Regions from separate parts of the Arthrobacter sp. TJ-178 genome, predicted to be linked through region 1. Evidence: riboswitches for the same ligand, from Rfam matches in the RefSeq annotation. Region 1 holds a riboswitch; the other holds the start of a gene.
What was found. A riboswitch is a leader RNA that binds a small molecule or an ion and turns the genes downstream of it on or off. The one in region 1 is predicted to bind cyclic di-AMP.

Region 1 (4,202 bases):
TCACCAGCATGGTGCAGTCCTGTGACACGCCCAGCTGCGCATAGGCAGCGGCGGCGATGGTCGCAGCAGTGCCGGAGGAAGCAGCCGGAGCCGCTTCCGGCGCCGGGGCCGCCGCCGGAGCGGAAACAAAACCTGCCGGTTCCATGGCCGGAGCAGCTTCTTCCGTCAGCACTGCCTGGGCAGGTGCCTGTGAAGGAGCCTCGGCCGGCAGCGGCTGCGCTGCCGGCGCTGCCTGGGGCTCGGTTGCCTGCGGCTGCGCAGCAACAGGCTGCACTTCCTCAGACGGAGTTTCCTCAGGCTGCGCTTCGGGGGCCAGAATGACGCCGGCCACGGCCGGACGGTCAAAGCTCACCATGGCGGTTGCGGGAACCATCAGCTGCGTAGACGCCGCCAGATCCAACGTGCTGGTTTCCGCGCTGCGGACCACATCGGAACCTGTTGCGTTGGCCGCAACGCCGGTGCCCAGAACCAGGCCTGATGCGGCAACTACCACAGCGGCCTGACGCCCAAAGGTTCCGGCGTTGGCGGACACTGCCTGCGCAAGCGTGCTCAGCGCAGCGGTACGCGCTGCGGGCGCCCGGTGACGGGCGCGCTCAGTTGTAGATGTCATGCGGGTGCAATCTCCGTTATCTGCAACAGGGCTTAGCTGACGCGGACGAAGCTTGCGCCGCCGAGGTAGGACAGCGGGTGCAGCACGGTGTTCATACCGTCGAAGCCGCCGCTGATGACCTGGCCGTTGCCCACGTAGATGGCTACGTGGCCGGAGGTGATGACGAGGTCGCCGGGCTCGGGCGAGCCAACAACCGAGCCGAAAGCGTAGAACTGTGCGGGGGCGAGGTCGCCCACCGACTTGCCGACGGAGCGCAGTGCATTCTCCACCATGGCGGTGCAGTCCTGAGCAACACCGAGCTGCGCGTAGGCCGAAGCAACGAGTGCTGCGCCGACGCCGCTGGTTACCGGAGCCGGTGCGGGGGCCGGAGCCTGAACCGGTGCGGGAGCTGCAGCGGCGGGTGCCGGGGCAGCAGCCTGGGCCTGAGCCGGCGTGTTGGCCGCGGGGGCCCAGTTGGCAGTGGTGGCTGCCAGCGGTGCGGAAGCCTGCTGCGTCTGAGCGGCAACTGCCTGCTCAGCCTGAACAGCCTGCTCGGCCTGAACTGCAGCGGCCTGCTCAGCCTGAACAGCTGCCTGTTCCTGAGCAGCGGCTTCAGCGGCGGCAGCCGCTTCTTCTGCTGCGATGCGGGCGCGGTAGTCCGCTCCGGAAACGGAGGAGACGGGCTGCATGGTGGCCAGCTCAAACGGTGCCTGTGCGGAGACAGAAACAGCGCCGGTTGAAGTTACGACACTGAGCGGGGTGGCTTCGAGTACCTGGCGGTCGGTGCTGGGGGCTGCCTGGGCGGGAAGGCCTGCAGCGAGGACGAGGCCTGAAGCGGCAACGACGACGGCGGCCTGGCGGCCGATGGTTCCAACATTGGAGGTGACGGCCCGGGACAGTGCTGAAACGGGGCTCGACTGGACTGCGGACGCGCGACGGCGGCCGTGAGCTACTGATGACACAAGTTTGCCTCTCCCAATGCCTACGAGGTGAGCTGTCGGATTCGGATGGGAGTCACCCGGCTGCGTGGGCGGTAAGGCCCGTGCAACTTAACCCCTAGGGTTTCTTTCGAAACCCGAATGTGGTTCCCCCGCCTCTGCCATGCGATGTTGCGAACGGACCTCAAACAGTGGCAGAGCTCGGCGATCTGTTCGAGGGTGCCCGACCTTTGGCCGATCAAGCACGAGGACGACCCTACAACAACATTTGTCGAATGTCACGTTCAGGTCACGAAATGGTTATCCTGCGGTCACAGCCAACCGAGCGGGTCAACGACCTCGCCGTTGACCATCACTTCAAAGTGAAGGTGGCAGCCCGTTGAGGCGCCTGTGGTGCCGCTGGCGCCCACCAGGGCGCCGCGCTCCACCTTGTCCCCCACGGCCACAGCCAGGCTGGACATGTGGTTGTACGTGGTTTCCACGCCGTTGCCGTGATCAACCACCACGCGGTTTCCGCCGCCGAAGTCGTGCCAGCCCGAGAAGGTTACGGTGCCGGCTGCGGCAGCCGTGACATCCGTGCCGCAGGCAGCGGCAAAGTCCTGGCCGCGGTGCAGCTCGTCTGCGGCACCGGTGATGGGACTGACGCGGTAGCCAAAGCCGGACGTCTGAACGAGCTCCGAGGCCAGCGGTCGGGCAAGAGCGCCCGCGGATGCACCGGCGGAAATCTCCGCACCGGACGCCACAGCCACGTGGTGGAGCTTTGCTTCCGGGTCAAACCGGCTGCTCAGGGCGGGCCGGTCAAAGTTAACGGCGGCTGCGGGATCCGCTGAAACTACCGGCGCTTCCACGGCGACAGGCTGCATTTCCTGGGCTGGTTCGCTCACGGCTGCGGTGGTGGGGACCGCAGCAGTAAGGATCATGCCCGAGGCTGCTGCGGTAATGGCGACTTTTTGTGCGGCACCGCCGATGGAGCGGTTTCTGGATTCTGCTCGGCGGCGGCCGGATCTGGGGCCGTTGTCCGGGCGTGGAGCGGGGGCCGGGGCAGACGCGCGGCGCCTGCCCGGGGCAGCATGCTTCGACAAGGTATACCTCTCTCATATGCCTGCGAAGTTAGCTGTCGGATTCGAGTGGAGAAACTCGGCCCCGCATTCAGCGACGGGCCGCACCGTCGATGCGGGGGCAGTGCTGATGCTGGAGGCTTCACCCCAAGGCAGCTCAAGCTGCCGGTGATGGGTCCTCCGCCCCTGCCTGAACTATGTAATTCCGGGCCAGTGGCAGGGTTCGGCGTAAGGCCCGGATAACGGTGTTATTTCAACGTCAGTAAGTCACTATAGGTGAAGATGCCCAAAAGAGACCATTTCGTTATCCGAGTGTGGATACAAACACGTGGGCAGCCACCTCTGGAGGAAGTTCCAGGGCGCCTTCGATTCCGGGAACGCGCACAGAAATGTAGCCCGCCACCACTTCGGCACTGATCTCCGCTCCGGGGCGCAAACCCGCCTCATCGAACTGGCAGAGCAGTTCCGGTTCCACCTGGACCGGTTCGGCCAGCCGGACCAGCTTCATCTTGGTTCCCGGCTCCGCCTGCGCCACAGCGGAAACGAGGTTGGTCACGCCGTCGTGGAACGGTTCAGCGGCCACGCCGCCAATCTCGGCGAGACCCGGAATGGGGTTGCCGTAGGGCGACTCCGTGGGATGCCCCAGCAGGTCGTACAGCCGCCGCTCCACGCGCTCACTCATGACGTGTTCCCAGCGGCAGGCTTCGTCATGGACGTAAGCCCAGTCCAGGCCGATCACGTCCGAGAGCAGGCGTTCGGCCAGCCGGTGCTTGCGCATCACTTCAGTGGCGCGGCGGCGGCCCTGCTCGGTCAGCTCCAGGTGCCGGTTGCCCGAGACCACCACCAGGCCGTCCCGCTCCATCCGCCCGATCGTCTGGGACACGGTTGGCCCGGAGTGGCGCAGCCGCTCGGCGATGCGCGCCCGGAGAGCCACGATGTTCTCTTCTTCGAGCTCCAGGATGGTCCGCAGATACATTTCGGTGGTGTCAATGAGGTCCGTCATGGCAGGCCGCTCCTAGGTACTCAATTGGGAAGATCAGGAGAACAACGGCGGACGCCGCCCCCACAGGTCAGTACTGCCAATACGTTAGCTCATCCGGACAAAGGGCAGATAATTCCGTCGGCTCCGGACGTCCCGGCGTGCGGGTTCACAAATCGCATGCGGACGGGGCGGTGGGGCAGAATGAAAGGCACATCAGAGCACCCTGCCTACCGCTTGGAGCGACACCCCATGGGCGAAACAGCCGCAGTAAAGATCCCCGCCGAACTCCTTCCCAGGGACGGGCGGTTCGGGGCCGGTCCGTCAAAGGTTCGTCCGGAGCAGCTGGAGGCACTGTCCCGCGCCGGAGCCCGCCTGCTGGGCACGTCCCACCGACAGGCTCCCGTCCGCAACCTGGTGGGCAGCATCCGCGAGGGACTGTCGAGTCTCTTCCGCGCCCCGGAGGGTTATGAAGTGGTGCTTGGCGTTGGCGGCTCCACCGCATTTTGGGATGTGGCATCCTTTGGGCTGGTCCAGGACAAGGCCCAGCATCTGTCCTTCGGCGAGTTCGGTTCCAAGTTCGCCGCTGCCACCGACAAGGCACCCTTCCTTGCACCGTCCTCCATCATCAAGGCCGA
Region 2 (4,202 bases), on a different contig from region 1:
GTTTCCTGGCTGCTGTTCCACTGTGCTTTTGCGCTGCTGGCCGGCTGTCTTGCGGTGGCCCTGCCGCTGGCCGCCGTGCTGTATATAGGGACGGCACCGTGGTGGCCGCTGTTTCCGCAGTCCGCGCCGCTCGATTTTGTAGTTCCCGTGACCAGCTGGCCCGCCGCAGGATTCACCGTCCTGCTGGGCCTCGTCTACGGCGTTGCCGCCTGGCTGCTGCCGCCGTGGATGGCCCGCCGGCTCAGCGGCGGCACGCTGGCGATCCTCTCGCCCCGCCGGTATGACGAGCTCGCCCGCCGGATCCAGGATCTCTCCGCTGCCCGCGCCAGCGCACTGACGGCCCACGCAGCAGAGCTGCGCCGCATCGAACGTGAGCTGCATGACGGAGCGCAGAACCGGCTGGTGGGAGTGGTGATGATGCTCGGGCTGGCGCAGCGGGCGGCGGAGAGTGATCCCGCTGCCGCAATGCCCTTTATCGGGCGTGCCCAGGACGCCGCCACCGAAGCCCTGGCCGGTCTGCGGGAAGCGGTACACGACATTTATCCGCCGGTCCTGGATGAGCTGGGCCTGGACGGAGCGGCATCGGCACTGACCAGCAGGTCCCCCATCAGCTGTTCGCTGGACGTGCAGGGACTGCAGCGTGCTCCCGCAGCGGTGGAATCCGCCGCCTACTTTGTCCTGGCCGAAGCCCTGACCAACGCAGCGAAACATTCCGACGCCTCGCACATCGAAGTGCTCCTGCGCACAGAAACCGCACCGCGCGAGGATGTGCTGGTGGTCCGGGTGAACGACGACGGGCGCGGCGGCGCTGCCGTTGCGGGGGCCGGCGACCCCGCGGCCGGGTCCGGCACCGGCCTGGCCGGAATTGCCCGCCGGGCTGCTGCCTTCGGCGGCACGTTGTATCTGACCAGTCCGCCCGGCGGGCCAACCGAACTAAGGGTGGAGCTTCCATGCGCCTTCTGATCGCCGAAGATGATGCTCTGCTGCGCGCGGGGCTTGAGCTGCTGCTGCAGGGCGAGGGATTTGAGGTGGTTGGCTCCGCGGACAATGCCGAGGACCTGCTGGCAGGCTTTGAACCCGGCAGTGCCGACGGCGCCGTCCTTGATGTGCGGATGCCGCCGACCTTCACCAACGAGGGGCTGCGCGCTGCCCTGGAACTTCGCTCTCGGGTGCCGGACTTTCCGGTCCTTGTCCTGTCCGCTTATGTTGAGGACCGGTACGCAAGCCGGCTGCTGGCCTCCGGTGCCCAGGGTGTGGGCTACCTCTTAAAGGAACGCGTGGGCAAAGTGGGCGATTTTGTCGAGGGCCTGCGCCGGGTCCTGGCCGGCGGAACCGTCATGGATCCGGAGGTCATCGCCCAGCTGTTCAGCCGGCGCAGCACCCTGGACCCCATCCGGTCCCTGACTCCCCGCGAGTTTGAAGTGCTGGGGCTGGTGGCCGAGGGCCTGGGCAACACCGCCATTGCCCGGACCATCTCCGTATCCGAGACAGCTGTCAGCAAGCACATCGGCAACATCTTCGCGAAACTGGGCCTCTCGCCGTCGGACAGCGGCCACCGCCGCGTACTGGCCACGTTGGCGTATTTGCGGACCTAGGCGTATCTGCGGGCTTAGCCGTACCTGCGGACCCAGGCGTATCCGGGGACCTAAACGGCACTAAATCCCCGTGCTGACGCGGGTTTGGGAACCTCCTGTGCCGGCACCCACAGGCCACTCCAGAGGTGCCACTCACGCCTCCGTGCGAGCTTCGTTACTAAATAGTTACCATCCCGTAACCGTCTTGTACGGTAGTACTCATGCCGTTATCTGAAGCGGCTCCCTTGACTTGTTACCTAGCTCTGCCGCTGGTCAAGGTCCACAGATTTCACACTTCGGCAGAGGCGGGGGAACCACTTACGGGTTCCTTATGAATCCTTGGGGTTAAGTCAGCCGAGGTTTCTTCGGCGGACCGGATGACTCCCATCCGCATCCGACAGCTCACCTCGCAGGTATCGGGAGAGGTAACTTATTTTGTTGAACAATACTCGTGGAACCCACAGCGCCGACAACACCGGACTGTGGACTGCACTTGCAAACGCCACCACCGGCAAGGCCCGCACCATCGGCACCGCAGCAGCTGTCCTGGCAGCAGGCTCCGGCCTGGTGCTCAGCATGGCCGGCCCCGCTTCGGCAGGCGTCATCGCCAACGACTCGACCGAGTCCTACACCGCCCCTGCTGCTGTAGCCGTTCCGGCTGCTCCGGTAGCTCCCGCAGCTGCTCCGGTTGAGGCTCCTGCCCCCGCCGCAGCATCCACCCACGTGGTCCAGTCCGGCGACACCCTGAGCGCCATCGCCAGCACCTACGCCGTCACCCTTGACGACATCCTGGCGCTGAACGGCCTTTCGCTGGATTCCATCATCTACCCCGGCGATGTCATCACGTACGCCGGCGGCGCTGCTGTTGAAGCTGCTTACGCCGCACCGGCTGCAGTGTCCTACGATGCTCCTGCAGCAGTGTCCTATGACGCTCCCGCTGCAGTCTCCTACGCCGCTCCGGTGGAAGAGACCGCCGCCGTGGCCGACTTCAGCACCTTCAGCACGCAGGCTTCCTCCGTGACGCCGGCTGCCGCTCCCGCTGCTAGCGGCACCAACGCCATCATGCTCAGCTCCGCATACGCCCAGATGGGTGCCGCCCAGGACTGCACCGTTCTGGTTGAGGTTGCCCTCCGGGCAGCCGGCCACTCGGTTGGCGACCTGGCTCCCGCGCAGCTTGCTGCTTACGGAACCCCGGTTTCCGACCCCCAGCCGGGCGACATCGCCTACTACGCCGACGGCGGCATGGGCGTTGCCCACATCGCCATCTACGCAGGCAACGGCCAGGCCATCCACAGCGGATGGGGCGGCAACCAGACTGTACTGGAGAGCGCCAACGTTGGTTCCGGCGCCGTGTACTACCGCGTAGCGTAATCACGCACTAGCTCCCATCAGAGCGCGGGAAGCGAACGGACCTGCAATCTGATGGATCCATAAAAAGGAACGCCCGGCCAGCTGGCCGGGCGTTCCTTTTTGCCGTTGAGCGTTTAGTTCGACGTGCGTGGATGTGCGCGGATTTGCGCGCAGTGTCAGGTCCGCCAGGAGTCAGGCTTCCGGACCGTCCTGGCCGTCCTGGGAGTCCTGCTGTTCCGGGCCGTCCTGCTGTTCCTGGGAGTCCGGAGCGTCCGGAGCGTCAGAGTGATGCCGGCCGCCGTGGCCGTGCCCGGGGCCGTCCTCGGTCATGCCGTCGCGGGCAGGCCCGTCGCCGTCGCCGCGGACATCTCCCTCATCGTCGCGCACCTTGCGGTCGCCGTCGTTCCTGCCCTGATCCGGCGCGGATTCCCCGTCTGAGTTCTCCTCCTGGGTGTCCGGGTCTGTCTCAGTTCCCTGATCCGTCTTGTCCTTATCCGCCTTGTCTGGCTTGTCTGCCTTGTCCTTCTCTGCCTTGTCGCCATCGCCGTCGCGCTCGTGCCGCGTCTCGGCGCCAGACTCAGACTCGGATTCGGACTCCTGGCCCTGCTGCTCCTGTTGCTGTTCAGTCACAGAGGCCTGTTCCGAATCCGCAGTTGTGTCGGCCGTGGCCATACCGGCAAAAAAGGAGCCGACCAACAGGATCAGACCGCCAACTACGCCCAGGATCCATCCCAGCGGGCCCCTGGCCTTGTCCCGAAATGCCATCGTTTCATGCACCTTTCGAAGAGTGGATGTGCTGACACTCTTATTTTCGGAGCCGATTCTTCGAAGATTCTTAGACCCCGCGCCGTCCCCCGGCCAGGGGAAGGCGAACTTCCACCACGCCGCCGGAGCGGCCGGCGGCTGCGGGTCCTCCTCCGGCCGGGAGGGCGCGGACACTGCCGCCATAGCGGGCAGCGATTTCCGCTACGAGGGCGAGCCCCAGCCCGTAGTGTCTCGGCGCCACGTTCTCTTCTCCTGCGCCGGCGCCGTCCCCTTCGGTTCCGTCCCCTTCAGCGCCGTTGCCTTCAGTGCCGGTGCCGTCTCCGTCTGCGCTGTCGCCCTCTGCGCCGCCCGTTTCCCGGTTTCGTACGGAGGCAAACCGTTCAAACGCCTGCCGGGTAAAGCCTGGCGGAAATCCGGCTCCGTCATCGGCGACGCGAATCACAGCAACGCGTCCGCTGCTCCCCACGGAGAACCGCACGAGCGACCGGGCATAGTCCAGGGCGTTGGCCCCGA

Region 2: it holds a riboswitch for cyclic di-AMP, as region 1 does, so the genes downstream of both, AC4D2Q_RS09945 (LysM peptidoglycan-binding domain-containing protein) here and AC4D2Q_RS16805 (M23 family metallopeptidase) in region 1, are expected to answer to the same signal.

The regions. Positions count from the first base shown of each region.
Region 1 covers NZ_JBZCNK010000007.1:92,595-96,796, forward strand. Annotated here, with positions in the region: gene AC4D2Q_RS16795 (NlpC/P60 family protein) at 1-610, opposite strand, end outside; gene AC4D2Q_RS16800 (NlpC/P60 family protein) at 643-1,551, opposite strand; cyclic di-AMP (ydaO/yuaA leader) riboswitch at 1,555-1,720, opposite strand; gene AC4D2Q_RS16805 (M23 family metallopeptidase) at 1,839-2,447, opposite strand; cyclic di-AMP (ydaO/yuaA leader) riboswitch at 2,612-2,824, opposite strand; gene AC4D2Q_RS16810 (iron-dependent transcriptional repressor DtxR) at 2,890-3,588, opposite strand; gene serC (phosphoserine transaminase) at 3,817-4,202, shown strand, end outside.
Region 2 covers NZ_JBZCNK010000003.1:86,166-90,367, reverse strand. Annotated here, with positions in the region: gene AC4D2Q_RS09955 (sensor histidine kinase) at 1-963, shown strand, start outside; gene AC4D2Q_RS09950 (response regulator) at 951-1,595, shown strand; cyclic di-AMP (ydaO/yuaA leader) riboswitch at 1,852-2,004, shown strand; gene AC4D2Q_RS09945 (LysM peptidoglycan-binding domain-containing protein) at 2,013-2,945, shown strand; gene AC4D2Q_RS09940 (hypothetical protein) at 3,117-3,689, opposite strand; gene AC4D2Q_RS09935 (sensor histidine kinase) at 3,760-4,202, opposite strand, start outside.